DNA from 3 places in the Serratia sp. LTN-2 genome. Region 3 is predicted to be linked to each of the others. Evidence: predicted binding sites of a transcription regulator. Region 3 holds the regulator's gene; each other region holds the start of a gene.
What was found. The regulator CRP, encoded in region 3, controls carbon source genes, mostly activating them, when cyclic AMP is high. The targets are predictions, from matches to a motif close to ATGTGANNNNNNTCACAT.

Region 1 (4,119 bases), on a different contig from region 3:
CTGTGGCTCTCCCGCAACGAACAGCTGGACTGGGCGATCAGCAACTATTGGTTCGATGCCGCCAGCGGGCATTTCCCGTGGCAAAACAATTATTGGCTGGATCTGATCAACCACCGTCTGTTGAAGCAGATTGTGATTGTTGGGGCGGTGTTGACGCTGTTTTGGGGTATCTATCGCCGCAGCGCGCGCCTGATCGTGACCATGCTGCTTATCGGCATCGGTCCTCTGGTGGTGGGTATTCTCAAGGCCACCAGCGCGCACTCCTGCCCGTGGGATCTGATCGAATACGGCGGTAAGGCGATGTCCTTCCCGCTGTTCGGCGCGCAGCCGGTGCTGCCGGGCCCCGGCCGCTGTTTCCCCGGTGGGCACGCCTCGAGCGGTTTCGCGATCATGGCGTTGTTTTTCCTGTTTTATCCGCAACGTCCGCGCCTGGCATGGTGGTGCTGGTGCGGCGGCATTGCGCTCGGCATGTTGATGGGCTTTGGCCAGATCATGCGCGGCGCACATTTTCTTACCCATAACCTGTGGGCAGGTTGGTGGGTTTGGTTAAGCCAGTTGGCTATTTATTGGACGGTTAGCGGCTATTGGCGCCGCAAGACGAGGTAACGGTTATGGAACAGTTGAACCATTTTCTTTTCGCCTGGATCAATGCGACCCCGGCGTCTCCTGAATGGATGATCGATTTTGCCACCTTTTTGGCACGCGACCTGATCATCATCGTGCCGCTGCTGATCGTCGGCCTGTGGCTGTGGGGGCCGCAAAGCCAGCTGGTATCGCAACGCCAGGTGGTGGCGAAAACCACTATCGCGCTGCTGTTCGCCATGCTCGCCGCCGCCACCATCGGTGCGCTGCTGCCGCATGAGCGTCCGTTCGTCGCCGGCGTTGGCTATACCTTCCTGCCGCACGCACCGGACAGCTCGTTCCCGAGCGATCACGGCACCGCCATCTTTACCTTTGCGCTGGCGTTCCTGTTCTGGCACCGCGTCTGGTCCGGCGTGCTGCTGATGATCGTCGCCGCCGGCATCGCCTGGTCGCGCGTTTACCTCGGCGTGCACTGGCCGCTGGATATGGTCGGCGGTTTCCTGCTCGGCATGGTCGGCTGCCTGTTTGCCCAACTGGTGTGGAATCTGTTCGGCGATGTCATCGCCGACAAGCTGTCGCGCCTGTATCGTTTCCTGTTCGCCTTCGCCATTCGCCGCGGCTGGGTAAAAGAGTAATCGTACAACATGACAGGGGCATTACCGCCCCTGTCTCTTTCACACCACGCCGGTGGTCACGCAGAACGCCCGCGTTTTTCCCGCTCCCAACATCACCCCCGCCTCTCCTTCCGGCGCATTCGGGCGACAGTTCGCCGGCTGGATAAAGGAGAGCAACTGCCGGTTGCCCTGAACGGCGATGCGTCGAAGACCATAGTTGAATTGCCCGGTGGCGAAGCGCGTCACATAGCGCCGGCCTTGCGGCGCCAGCATGAAGAACTCGGCCTGATCCACGTAGCGCGACAGATCGTCGGAGCACAGCAGCTCCCGCCCGAGCGCATCGCCCAACAGAGCCGGCGTCGGCAGATTCTGGCGGAACACCGCATCGGGAATGCAATCGTAATTGAGACGGCACACATACTGCAGCGGCTGCGGCCGATCGGCCAGGTTGGTGACCTGCATCTCAATGGTGAACTGCGCACTCTGCGCCGCTAAACGCAACGCCGGGCTAATGCGCCAGCATGCGCCCGGCCGCTCCCCCTCGCCGCGCAGCGTCAGCTCGTCGCCCGCCAGCTGCAGCCACACGCGTTGCATCTGGAGCGGCGCACCGTCCTGATGAGGCCAGGCGGGGCAGAACGCGGCGGTATCATCGCGTTTTCTTCCACCGCCCCGCACGCTGCGCCGGCCCGACTTCAGCGAGTAGCCGTCAAACTCGGCGTCCCAGATCGCAAGGCCTTGATAGGGCAAGACCGTCAGCGCGCCACGGCGATTCGCCAATGTCAGCGTCGGCCCACGAGCAGTACAGCGTTGCGCGCTCACCGCGAAGTCCGCATTGCGGAACAGTTCCTGCCGCTGTGTTCCGAAAGCTTCAGGAGCCAGATCGATATTGATCTTCATCTTTTTTCCCTCAACGTTTCGCCCGCTCAGACCGCGAGCACACCTGAAATGTTATTTTAATAACAAATGACTCGCCTTTAAGTTATATGTATAACAGCCTGATAGCGACGATCGGGTCGACATTTTTGAAACATCGCTAGGTTTATCGACATCGGAATGTTATTATTTTCACATATTTCATCCAGCTTACTGTCTTAACCTCACTAAGGAATCGCGATGACCACCGAAAACATCGATTACGCCAGCTACGTTGACCACACTCTGCTGGCAATGGACGCTACCGAACTGCAGATCGCCAAACTGTGCGAAGAAGCACAGCAGCACAACTTCTATGCGGTGTGCGTCAACTCCGGCTACGTACCGCTGGCGGCCCAGCTGCTGCAGGAAAGCACCGTGAAAGTTTGCTCGGTGATCGGTTTCCCGCTGGGTGCCGGCCTGACCGTCGCCAAAGCCTTTGAAGCCAAAGCGGCGATCGCCGCCGGCGCACAAGAGATCGACATGGTGATCAACGTCGGCTGGCTGAAGAGCGGCCTGCTGGACGAAGTGAAAGCCGACATCGCCGCCGTGCGCGAGGTTTGCGCGGCGATCCCGTTGAAGGTAATATTGGAGACTTGCCTGCTCAGCGATGCGCAGATCGTCCAGGTTTGTGAAATGTGTCGCGAACTCGATGTGGCCTTCGTTAAAACCTCCACCGGCTTCAGCACCGGCGGCGCTCGGGAAGAGCACGTCAAACTGATGCGCGAGACTGTGGGCAGCGAAATGGGCGTGAAAGCCTCCGGCGCCGTGCGCGATCGCGCTACCGCCGAGAAGATGATCAAAGCCGGCGCCACGCGTATCGGCACCAGCTCCGGCGTCGCCATCGTCTCCGGCGCTCAGGCGGCGGCAGGCAGCTACTGATCGTCGGCGCGCCTTGGCGGGCGCAGCCTATACCATTCGATGCGGGACAATACGGGCGGCTGACGCGGCCCGATATTGGCCCGCATTGTTGTGTTCAACGCCGGAAACGGCGGCACGCCTTTTACCTCTACAACCTGTGGGAAGACGGATCTATGGAAACGCGGCGCGAAGAACGTATCAACCGGCTAGTTCAGGCGTTAAAACGCGCTGACAAGATCCACCTGAAAGAAGCCGCCGTGCTGCTGGGGGTCTCGGAGATGACCATTCGCCGCGATCTGAGCGCCGAGCCGGCCGCAGTGGTGCTGCTGGGCGGTTACGTGGTGGCCGATCCGCGCAGCAACGGCGTAACCAACTACTTCGTTTCCGATCAAAAAGCCAAACAGGTGACGGAAAAGCGACGCATCGGCCTGCTGGCGGCGCCGCTGATCAATGAAAACGACACGGTGTTTTTCGACTGCGGCACCACCACCCCGGCGATCATCGACGCCATTGCCGACGAACTGACTTTCACCGCCGTGTGCCATTCGCTGAACACCTTCCTGGCGCTGCAGGACAAACCGAACTGCAAGGTGATCCTGTGCGGCGGCGAGTTCAAACCGAATAACTACATCTTTTCCAGCGTCGGCGGTCGCAACGAGTTCGATCACATCTGCCCGAACATCGCCTTTATCTCCGCCGCTGGCCTCAGCCTGCAGCACGGCGCCACCTGCTTCAACTTCGACGAACTGGAGATGAAACATCGCGCCATGGCGATGGCGCAGCAAAAGATCCTGGTGGCGGATCACAGCAAGTTCGGCAAAACCAAACCGGCCTGCATCGGCCCATTGACGCAGTTCGATCGGGTGATCACCGATCGCCAACCGGACGCCGACTTCATGGCGTTCTTCAACGATAACGCCATCGCTGCCCGCTATTAACACGCCTTCAGCGCCGCCAATGCCGGCGGCGCACCGCTGAAACACACCCTTTTCCCGCCCGAAAATGAACAAATAATGCGCAACCGATTCGCGTTTTTCGCTTATCCGCACGCAACATCAGGTTAATAAAATGCAACAGGTCACCCGAGTGATTATTTTCTGGCAGGCTAAACCCGCCGTCGGTTGGGTGAATTAACGACTATTTATGGCTT
Region 2 (4,119 bases), on a different contig from region 3:
ACGCCGCGCCGCCGTTGATGTTCGTGATGCTGATCGTCGCCGCGCTGCTCAGCCTGCTGTTTTTCTTCCTCGGCCATCGGCTGGCGGAACAGGCGACGGCGGCTGAAGATGCACCTTAATCCGGCGCGCTACACTTAATCCAGGCTGTCAACCCAACGATCGTGCATGGCGGCCATAGCGAGAATTCATGGTGCGATCTGTGGCATGGCTCACAGTTTAATTGTATGATGAATGCATCAGTTAAACGGGAAAAGACAATGGCCAACGTGCTCACACTGTGCTGGAAATACCTCAGGGCCCTGCTCCTCATCTACCTTTGTCTGTTCGTCGGCAACGCGCTGGCGGCGCTGCTGCCGTTCGCCATTCCCGGCAGCATCCTCGGCATGCTGCTGCTGTTCGCCCTGCTTTCCACCCAGATCCTGCCGGCCAAGTGGGTTAAACCCGGCTGCCATTTACTGATCCGCTATATGGTGCTGCTGTTCGTGCCGATCGGCGTCGGGGTCATGAAATACTACGACCAGATCGTGGCGCACCTGGGCCCGCTGGTTATCTCTTGCCTCATCAGCACGCTGATGGTGCTGGTGGTGGTCGGCTATACCTCACATTATTTCCACCGCGAGCGCCGCATCGTCGGTAAGCCCGACGATACGGAGGGCAACCCATGATCCATGAAATCTGGTGGTCGCTGCCGCTGACGCTGGCGGTCTACTTCGCCGCGCGCTGGCTGGCGCGCAAACTGAACATGCCGCTGCTCAACCCGCTGCTGGTGTCCATGGCGGTGATCATCCCGCTGCTGCTGCTCACCGGCATCCCCTATGAGCGCTATTTTCAGGGCAGCAGGATCCTCAACGATCTGCTGCAGCCGGCGGTCGTCGCGCTGGCCTTCCCGCTGTATGAGCAGCTGCACCAAATTCGCGCGCGCTGGAAGTCGATTATCGCGGTGTGCTTCATCGGCAGCCTGACCGCCATGATCAGCGGCGGCGCCATCGCCCTGTGGCTGGGCGCTACGCCGGAAATCGCCGCTTCTATTCTGCCGAAATCGGTCACTACGCCAATCGCCATGGCCGTCGCGGACTCGCTCGGCGGTATTCCGGCGATCAGCGCGGTCTGCGTCATTTTCGTCGGCATCCTCGGCGCCGTGTTCGGCCATACGCTGTTCAACCTGTTGAAAATCACCACCCACTCGGCGCGCGGCCTGGCGATGGGCACCGCATCTCACGCGCTGGGCACCGCGCGCTGCGCGGAGATGGACTACCAGGAAGGCGCCTTCGGCTCGCTGGCGCTGGTGATCTGCGGCATCATCACCTCACTACTGGCGCCATTTCTGTTCCCGGTGCTGCTGCACCTGTTCGGTTAAACAGGATTAAACTTGCGATACATCTCGCATTTATGTATTTCATTGCATTTATTTCATCAATTAAGAGATATTTGTCACACTTTAATATTGCCGCGCTGCCTAGAATGTTATCCCGTTAACCTGTAGAGAGACCTTCTATGCATCCGCGTTTTCACACCGCTTTCAGCGCACTGCCCGCGACACTGCAATCCGCCCTGCAGCCCTATCTGGACGCGTCCGACTTTCCGGCGATGTTCACGGCCGAGCAAGCGGCGGCGATCCGCTCAGGCTGCGGACTGGACGATGACGCGCTGGCATTCGCTCTGCTGCCGCTGGCGGCGGCCTGCTCGTTAACCCCGATATCGCATTTCCACGTCGGCGCCATCGCGCGCGGGCAGAGCGGCAATCTCTATTTCGGCGCCAATATGGAGTTCAGCGGCGCGCCACTGCAGCAATCCGTGCATGCGGAACAGAGTGCGGTGACGCACGCCTGGCTGCGCGGCGAAAAAGCGCTGGCCTCGGTCACCGTCAACTACACGCCGTGCGGCCACTGCCGCCAGTTTATGAATGAGCTGAACAGCGGCGGCGAGCTGCAAATCCGCCTGCCGGGTCGCGCGCCGGCCACGCTGGCGGACTATCTGCCGGACGCCTTCGGCCCGAAAGATCTGGATGTCGCCTCACTGCTGATGGACGAGGTCGATCACGGCCATCAGCTGGCGTTGAACGATGCGCTGGCGCAAGCGGCGCTGGCGGCGGCCAACCGAAGCCACGCGCCATACAGCCGCGCCCATAGCGGCGTGGCGCTGGAAACGGCAGACGGCAACATCTACGCCGGCCGCTATGCGGAAAACGCCGCCTTCAACCCGAGCCTGCCGCCGCTGCAGGCCGCGCTGATCCTGCTGAACCTCTCCGGCGGCGACTGCCAGAACATCCGCCGCGCCGTGCTGGCCGAACCGCAGGACGCGATCATCAGCCAATGGGACGCCACCCGCGCCACCCTGGCGGCGCTGGGCTGCCAGAACGTCAGCCGCACCGCGTTCTAAGCGCACCACGGCGGAGCCATCCGGTTCCGCCGCTAACAGCCCCGCCCGCCAAATACAATGCCCCGACGCCGCCGCAGACACTTTATTTAGTTAAAAAATCATTTGATTGTCGATAATTACGCCAACCTGGTTCATCATCTGGCAACAAATGCTGTACATCTGCTCTTTATCTTTTAGGATCGTCGGCAATAAAGTTATCTGATACGTGAAGAGTAAAACTGATGGAACTAGAATACGAAAGCAAACGCCCGCTCTACATCCCTTACGCCGGCCCAATTCTGCTGGAATTTCCGCTGCTGAACAAAGGCAGCGCTTTCACCGAGGAAGAACGTAGCCACTTCAACCTGCACGGCCTGCTGCCGGAAGCGGTGGAAACCATCGAAGAACAGGTGGAACGCGCCTACCGCCAGTATCAGGATTTCAAGAACGATAACGATAAGCACATCTATCTGCGCAACATCCAGGACACCAACGAAACCCTGTTCTACCGCCTGCTGGACTCGCACCTGAGCGAGATGATGCCGATCATCTACACCCCGACCGTCGGCGAGGCCTGCGAACACTTCTCCGATATCTACCGCCGCGCGCGCGGGCTGTTCATCTCCTACCCGAACCGCGATCGCATCGATGACATGCTGCAAAACGCCACCAAGCAGAACGTCAAGGTGATCGTGGTCACCGACGGCGAACGCATCCTCGGCCTGGGCGATCAGGGCATCGGCGGCATGGGGATTCCGATCGGCAAGCTGTCGCTGTACACCGCCTGCGGCGGCATCAGCCCGGCCTACACCCTGCCGGTGGTGCTGGACGTCGGCACCAACAACCCGCAGCGCCTCAACGATCCGCTGTACATGGGCTGGCGCCATCCGCGCATCTCCGGCGAGGAGTACCACGCCTTTGTCGAAGAGTTTATTCAGGCGGTCAAACGCCGCTGGCCGAACGTGCTGCTGCAGTTCGAAGACTTCGCGCAGAACAACGCCACCCCGTTGCTGAACCGCTACCGCGACGAGATCTGCTGCTTCAACGATGACATTCAGGGCACCGCTGCGGTCACCCTCGGCAGCCTGATCGCCGCCAGCCGCGCCGCCGGCAGCCAGCTGCGCGATCAAACCGTCACCTTCCTCGGCGCCGGTTCCGCCGGCTGCGGCATCGCCGAGCAGATCATCGCGCAGATGAAGTCCGAAGGGTTGAGCGAAGACGAAGCGCGCGCCCGCGTGTTCATGGTCGACCGTTTCGGCCTGCTGACCGACAAGCTGCCGAACCTGCTCGATTTCCAGAGCAAGCTGGTGCAGAAGAGCGAAAATCTCGCCGGCTGGGAAACCGCCAGCGACGCCATTTCGCTGCTGGACGTCGTGCGCAACGCCAAGCCGACCATTCTGATCGGCGTGTCCGGTCAGCCGGGGCTGTTTACCGAAGAGCTGATCCGCGAGATGCATAAGCACTGCGAACGCCCTATCGTGATGCCGCTGTCCAACCCGACCTCACGCGTGGAAGCCCGTCCGGAAGACATCATCAACTGGACCGACGGCGCCGCCCTGGTGGCAACCGGCAGTCCTTTCGCCCCGGTGAGCTATAAAGACCAGCTGTTCCCGATCGCCCAGTGCAACAACTCCTACATCTTCCCGGGCATCGGCCTCGGCGTGCTGGCCTCCGGCGCCATCCGCGTCACTGATTCCATGCTGATGGCCGCCAGCCGCGCGCTGGCGGACTGTTCGCCGCTGGCTACCGACGGCCACGGCG
Region 3 (4,119 bases):
TGCTGGCAGCTTTGCAGCGCAATTTCACAGGTTTGCAGATAGGCTTCCGCCAGTTTCGGCGTCAGCATGTAGTGCTCGCGCGCCAAAATGGTCATGGCGTTCAGGTGTTCGACGATGAACTGGCTGTGCGTGACCCACAGCCGCATGTCCGCCAGATAGTTCGACGCGAACCCCGGCTCCTGCATCGCCTGATTGAGCGAGGTGAACAGCGCGTTGTGCGCCTGGTTGACCTGCATGCGGGTATAGGCCAATGCGGTGGCGTCCGGTTCCGGTTGCTTCAGCATCAGTCGCAGCGCGGCCTGATCGTTCTCCAGTGCCTGATGGGCATTCTTGCGCAGCAGCCCGCTTTGCCACTGCGGCCACAGCCAAATGGTGCCGCCGAACGCCAGCACGCAGCCTATCAGCGTATCGATCAGACGCGGCACCAGAAAATGCGAGCCGTTCAGCGCCAGCAGCTGCAGGGTGTAAACCGCCGTGACCGTAAAGCCAATCACCGACAGCCCGTAATTCTTGCGCGAAACCAGGTAGGCCAGCAGCGTGATCACCAGCATGATGCTCAGCGTTTCTCCTTCCGGCAGCTGCAGCTGCAACAGCCCGGCCGCCAGCAATAGCCCGGCAATCGTGCCCAGCGCACGGTGCTGAATACGCACCCGGGTGGCGTTATAGCCGTTTTGACTCACCAGCATGATGGTGAGCAGGATCCAGTAAGGCTTCGGCAGGTTGAAAACCGCACCCAGGCTGCTGCCGACCGCCAGCGTCACCCCCAGCCGCGCGGCGTTGCGCAGGGCGGTGGATTTGAACGACAGGTAGCTGGCCAGCGCCGGCCAAAACGGCAGGCGGTGCTGGCCGGGCATCAGGTCGCGGCGGTACAGCGGATGCTGGGTGCGCAGCAGGCGAGCGATGCGGCTGAAGTGGTAATAACAAAACTGGCCGACCGGGTTATCGGGATGCTGCGCCGCCATTTTTTCCAGCGCCGCCAGTTCGTGGCTCATGGAGAAGCGCTTCGAATGTTGATGGTAGAGAATATCGTGCGCCACCACGCGCAGCCGGCCGGCGATCACCTGAGCGTTGCGGCGAATGATCGCTTCGGCCTGGCTCTGCTCCACCAGTTTTTGCACCTCCTCCGGCAGATGCAGGCTGACGGTGATGTGCTCCTGCAGATCCATCGCCACCTGAAAGGCGCGCTGCAGGCGCTTTTGTTCGAGGTTGTTGGCGTGCGGCAGGAAATTGAGCTGTTGGTATAAAAGGCTGATCAGATCCATCACCTTTTGCTGGCGCACCAGCAGCGGCGGCAGCGCGGTTTGCGGGTCGGTGTGTTGGGTCAGCAGCGAATACTTGGCTTCGAAGTAGTCCGCCAGTTCCAGATAAAGCTGGCTCAACGTCTCGCGCATCGGCTGCTCTTTCCACAGTTTGAACCAGAACCAGGTGAATAAGCCGTACCAGGCGGTGCCGATCGCGTACAGCAGCGGCGCCTGCCAGATTGGTACCGTGCCAGCCATGCTGAGAGCGAAGATGGCGGCCACCAGCGCCGCCGGCAACAGCCGGGCGTGCAGCGGGCTGATTTCGCCAGTGACGCCGAGCAACAGCGCCAGACCCAGCATCAGTGCCGGCAGCGGCAGATGCCACAGCAGGGCCTGTTGCAGCAGCAGGCTGCTGAGGGCGAACAGCGCACCGCCGACGATCAGCCGTTTAAAGAAGCGCTTATGCGGCGTGTCGAGACCGGCGATATTGCAGCAGGCGGGCACCAGAGAGAACATCAGGCCGAGCTGCAGTTGGCCGATCAGCAGGCCGAACAGCACCGGCAAGCACAACACCAGCGTTTGTCGCAGTGCGTAATTGACTTCCGGGTGGTAGATCAGACGACGCCACATGGCAGCGAGCAGATAAAAAACGGCGCAGATTGCGCCGTTTTTTCAGGGATTAACGGGTGCCGTAGACGACAATGGTTTTGCCGTGGGCGGAAATCAGATTTTGGTCTTCCAGCATTTTCAGAATACGGCCAACGGTTTCGCGCGAGCAGCCGACGATCTGGCCGATTTCCTGACGGGTGATTTTGATCTGCATGCCGTCCGGGTGAGTCATGGCGTCGGGTTGCTTCGCCAGATTCAGCAAGGTTTGCGCGATGCGGCCGGTAACGTCCAGGAAGGCGAGGTTGCCCACTTTTTCGGAAGTGACCTGCAGGCGGCTCGCCATTTGGGCGGACAGACGCATCAGGATGTCCGGGTTCACCTGGATCAGCTGGCGGAATTTCTTGTAGGAAATTTCGGCCACTTCACAGGCGGTTTTCGCGCGAACCCAGGCGCTGCGCTCCTGGCCCTCTTCGAACAATCCGAGCTCGCCGATGAAATCCCCCTGGTTGAGGTAGGACAAGATCATCTCTTTACCTTCTTCATCCTTGATCAGCACCGCGACGGAGCCTTTCACGATGTAGTAAAGCGTTTCGGCCTTTTCACCTTGGTGAATCAGCGTACTCTTCGATGGATATTTGTGGATATGGCAATGAGACAGGAACCATTCGAGAGTAGGGTCTGTTTGCGGTTTGCCGAGAACCATTCGCTGTTATCCTCTGTTGTTATCGCTGCCTTGTGTCACAGGGGTCAGAGTTCCCTGTAAAACCCGCCTGTAGCCGCTGTTATGAGCGAGGGCTACCGGCAAGTTTTGAGGCGTGTCATAAAAATACGCTGTCGCTCTAGCATATTAACTTGCCGTAAGCGCTGCAAGCTACATTCTGTTAACATACCGGTAAAGGAGCCTTTCTCTGGGCGTTTCCCTGAAATGCAGTGTCCCGGAAAGATTTATTGCGGCTCTGTTTGTAGCACAGAGTAAGGCGGGTGTCTCGTGTTGTCTCGCTTCAGCATGATTAGCATCAGGTTACGTTGCCTGTTTCTATGCGAAAGCGTACTCTGATTTTAAGAAATCAACCGGAGTGACCAGAATGCAGGCAAGAGTTAAATGGGTGGAAGGGTTAACGTTTTTGGGTGAATCGGCCTCCGGCCATCAGGTACTGATGGACGGCAACGCCGGCGATAAAGCGCCCAGCCCGATGGAGATGGTGCTGATGTCGGTAGGCGGCTGCAGCGCGATCGACGTGGTGTCCATCCTGCAAAAAGGGCGCAATGACGTGCGCGATTGCGAGGTGAAGCTGACCTCCGAGCGCCGCGAAGAAGCCCCGCGGCTGTTCACCCATATCAACCTGCACTTCATCGTCACCGGTCAGGATCTGACCGACAAGATCGTAGAGCGAGCGGTGAACCTGTCGGCGGAGAAATACTGCTCGGTGGCGCTGATGCTCAACAAAGCCGCTACGGTGACCCACAGCTTCGAGATCCGCCAGCCGGCGTAATCGAGACGGAGCGCGGCCAGCCGCCGCGCTCAATGCGCTTATTCGATCTTCTTGCCTTCCAGCAGCCGCTGCACCAGCGGCGCCATGATCAGCTCCATCGCCAACCCCATCTTGCCGCCCGGCACCACCAGCGTATTGATGTGCGAAATAAACGATCCTTGCAGCATCGCCAGCAAATAGGGGAAGTCTATCTGATCCAGCCCGCGGAAGTGGATCACCACGAAGCTTTCATCCAGTGACGGAATGGCCTTGGCGGCGAACGGGTTGGAGGTGTCCACCGTCGGCACGCGCTGGAAGTTGATGTGGGTGCGCGAGAACTGCGGCGTGATGTAGTTGATGTAGTCTTCCATCGAACGCACCACCGAATCCATTACCGCTTCGCGGGAGTGGCCGCGCTCGCCGGTATCGCGGATCAGCTTCTGGATCCATTCCAGGTTGACGATCGGCACCACGCCGACCAGCAGATCGACATGTTTGGCCACGTCATGGTGCTCGGTGACCACGCCGCCGTGCAGCCCCTCGTAGAACAGCACGTCGGTCGGCGCCGGCAGCGGCTCCCACGGGGTGAAGGTGCCCGGCACCTGATTGTATGGCACCGCTTCGTCGTAGGTGTGCAGGTACTTGCGCGAACGGCCGGTGCCGTTCTTGCCGTAGTCGATAAAGCTTTGCTGCAGCAGGCCGAAGTCGTTGGCCTCGGGGCCGAAATAGCTGATGTGTCTGCCCAGATCGCGCGCCTTGCGGATCGCCGCGTCCATCTCCGGCCGGGTATAGCGGTG

Region 1: deoC (deoxyribose-phosphate aldolase) is a predicted target of CRP. The motif match lies at 2,250-2,267, and genes of this name have one in related genera.
Region 2: cdd (cytidine deaminase) is a predicted target of CRP. The motif match lies at 1,420-1,437, and genes of this name have one in related genera.

What each region holds. Positions count from the first base shown of each region.
Region 1 is NZ_JCAXDO010000002.1:206,233-210,351, forward strand. It holds gene AC6BYQ_RS04740 (phosphatase PAP2 family protein) at 1-606, shown strand, start outside; gene ybjG (undecaprenyl-diphosphate phosphatase) at 612-1,217, shown strand; gene AC6BYQ_RS04750 (aldose epimerase family protein) at 1,257-2,093, opposite strand; gene deoC (deoxyribose-phosphate aldolase) at 2,310-2,990, shown strand; gene deoR (DNA-binding transcriptional repressor DeoR) at 3,143-3,907, shown strand.
Region 2 is NZ_JCAXDO010000002.1:308,996-313,114, forward strand. It holds gene AC6BYQ_RS05170 (MFS transporter) at 1-119, shown strand, start outside; gene AC6BYQ_RS05175 (CidA/LrgA family protein) at 258-665, shown strand; gene AC6BYQ_RS05180 (CidB/LrgB family autolysis modulator) at 662-1,357, shown strand; gene cdd (cytidine deaminase) at 1,495-2,379, shown strand; gene AC6BYQ_RS05190 (NAD-dependent malic enzyme) at 2,601-4,119, shown strand, end outside.
Region 3 is NZ_JCAXDO010000010.1:194,442-198,560, forward strand. It holds gene AC6BYQ_RS19015 (YccS/YhfK family putative transporter) at 1-1,871, opposite strand, end outside; gene crp (cAMP-activated global transcriptional regulator CRP) at 1,921-2,553, opposite strand; gene AC6BYQ_RS19025 (OsmC family protein) at 2,936-3,343, shown strand; gene AC6BYQ_RS19030 (phosphoribulokinase) at 3,382-4,119, opposite strand, start outside.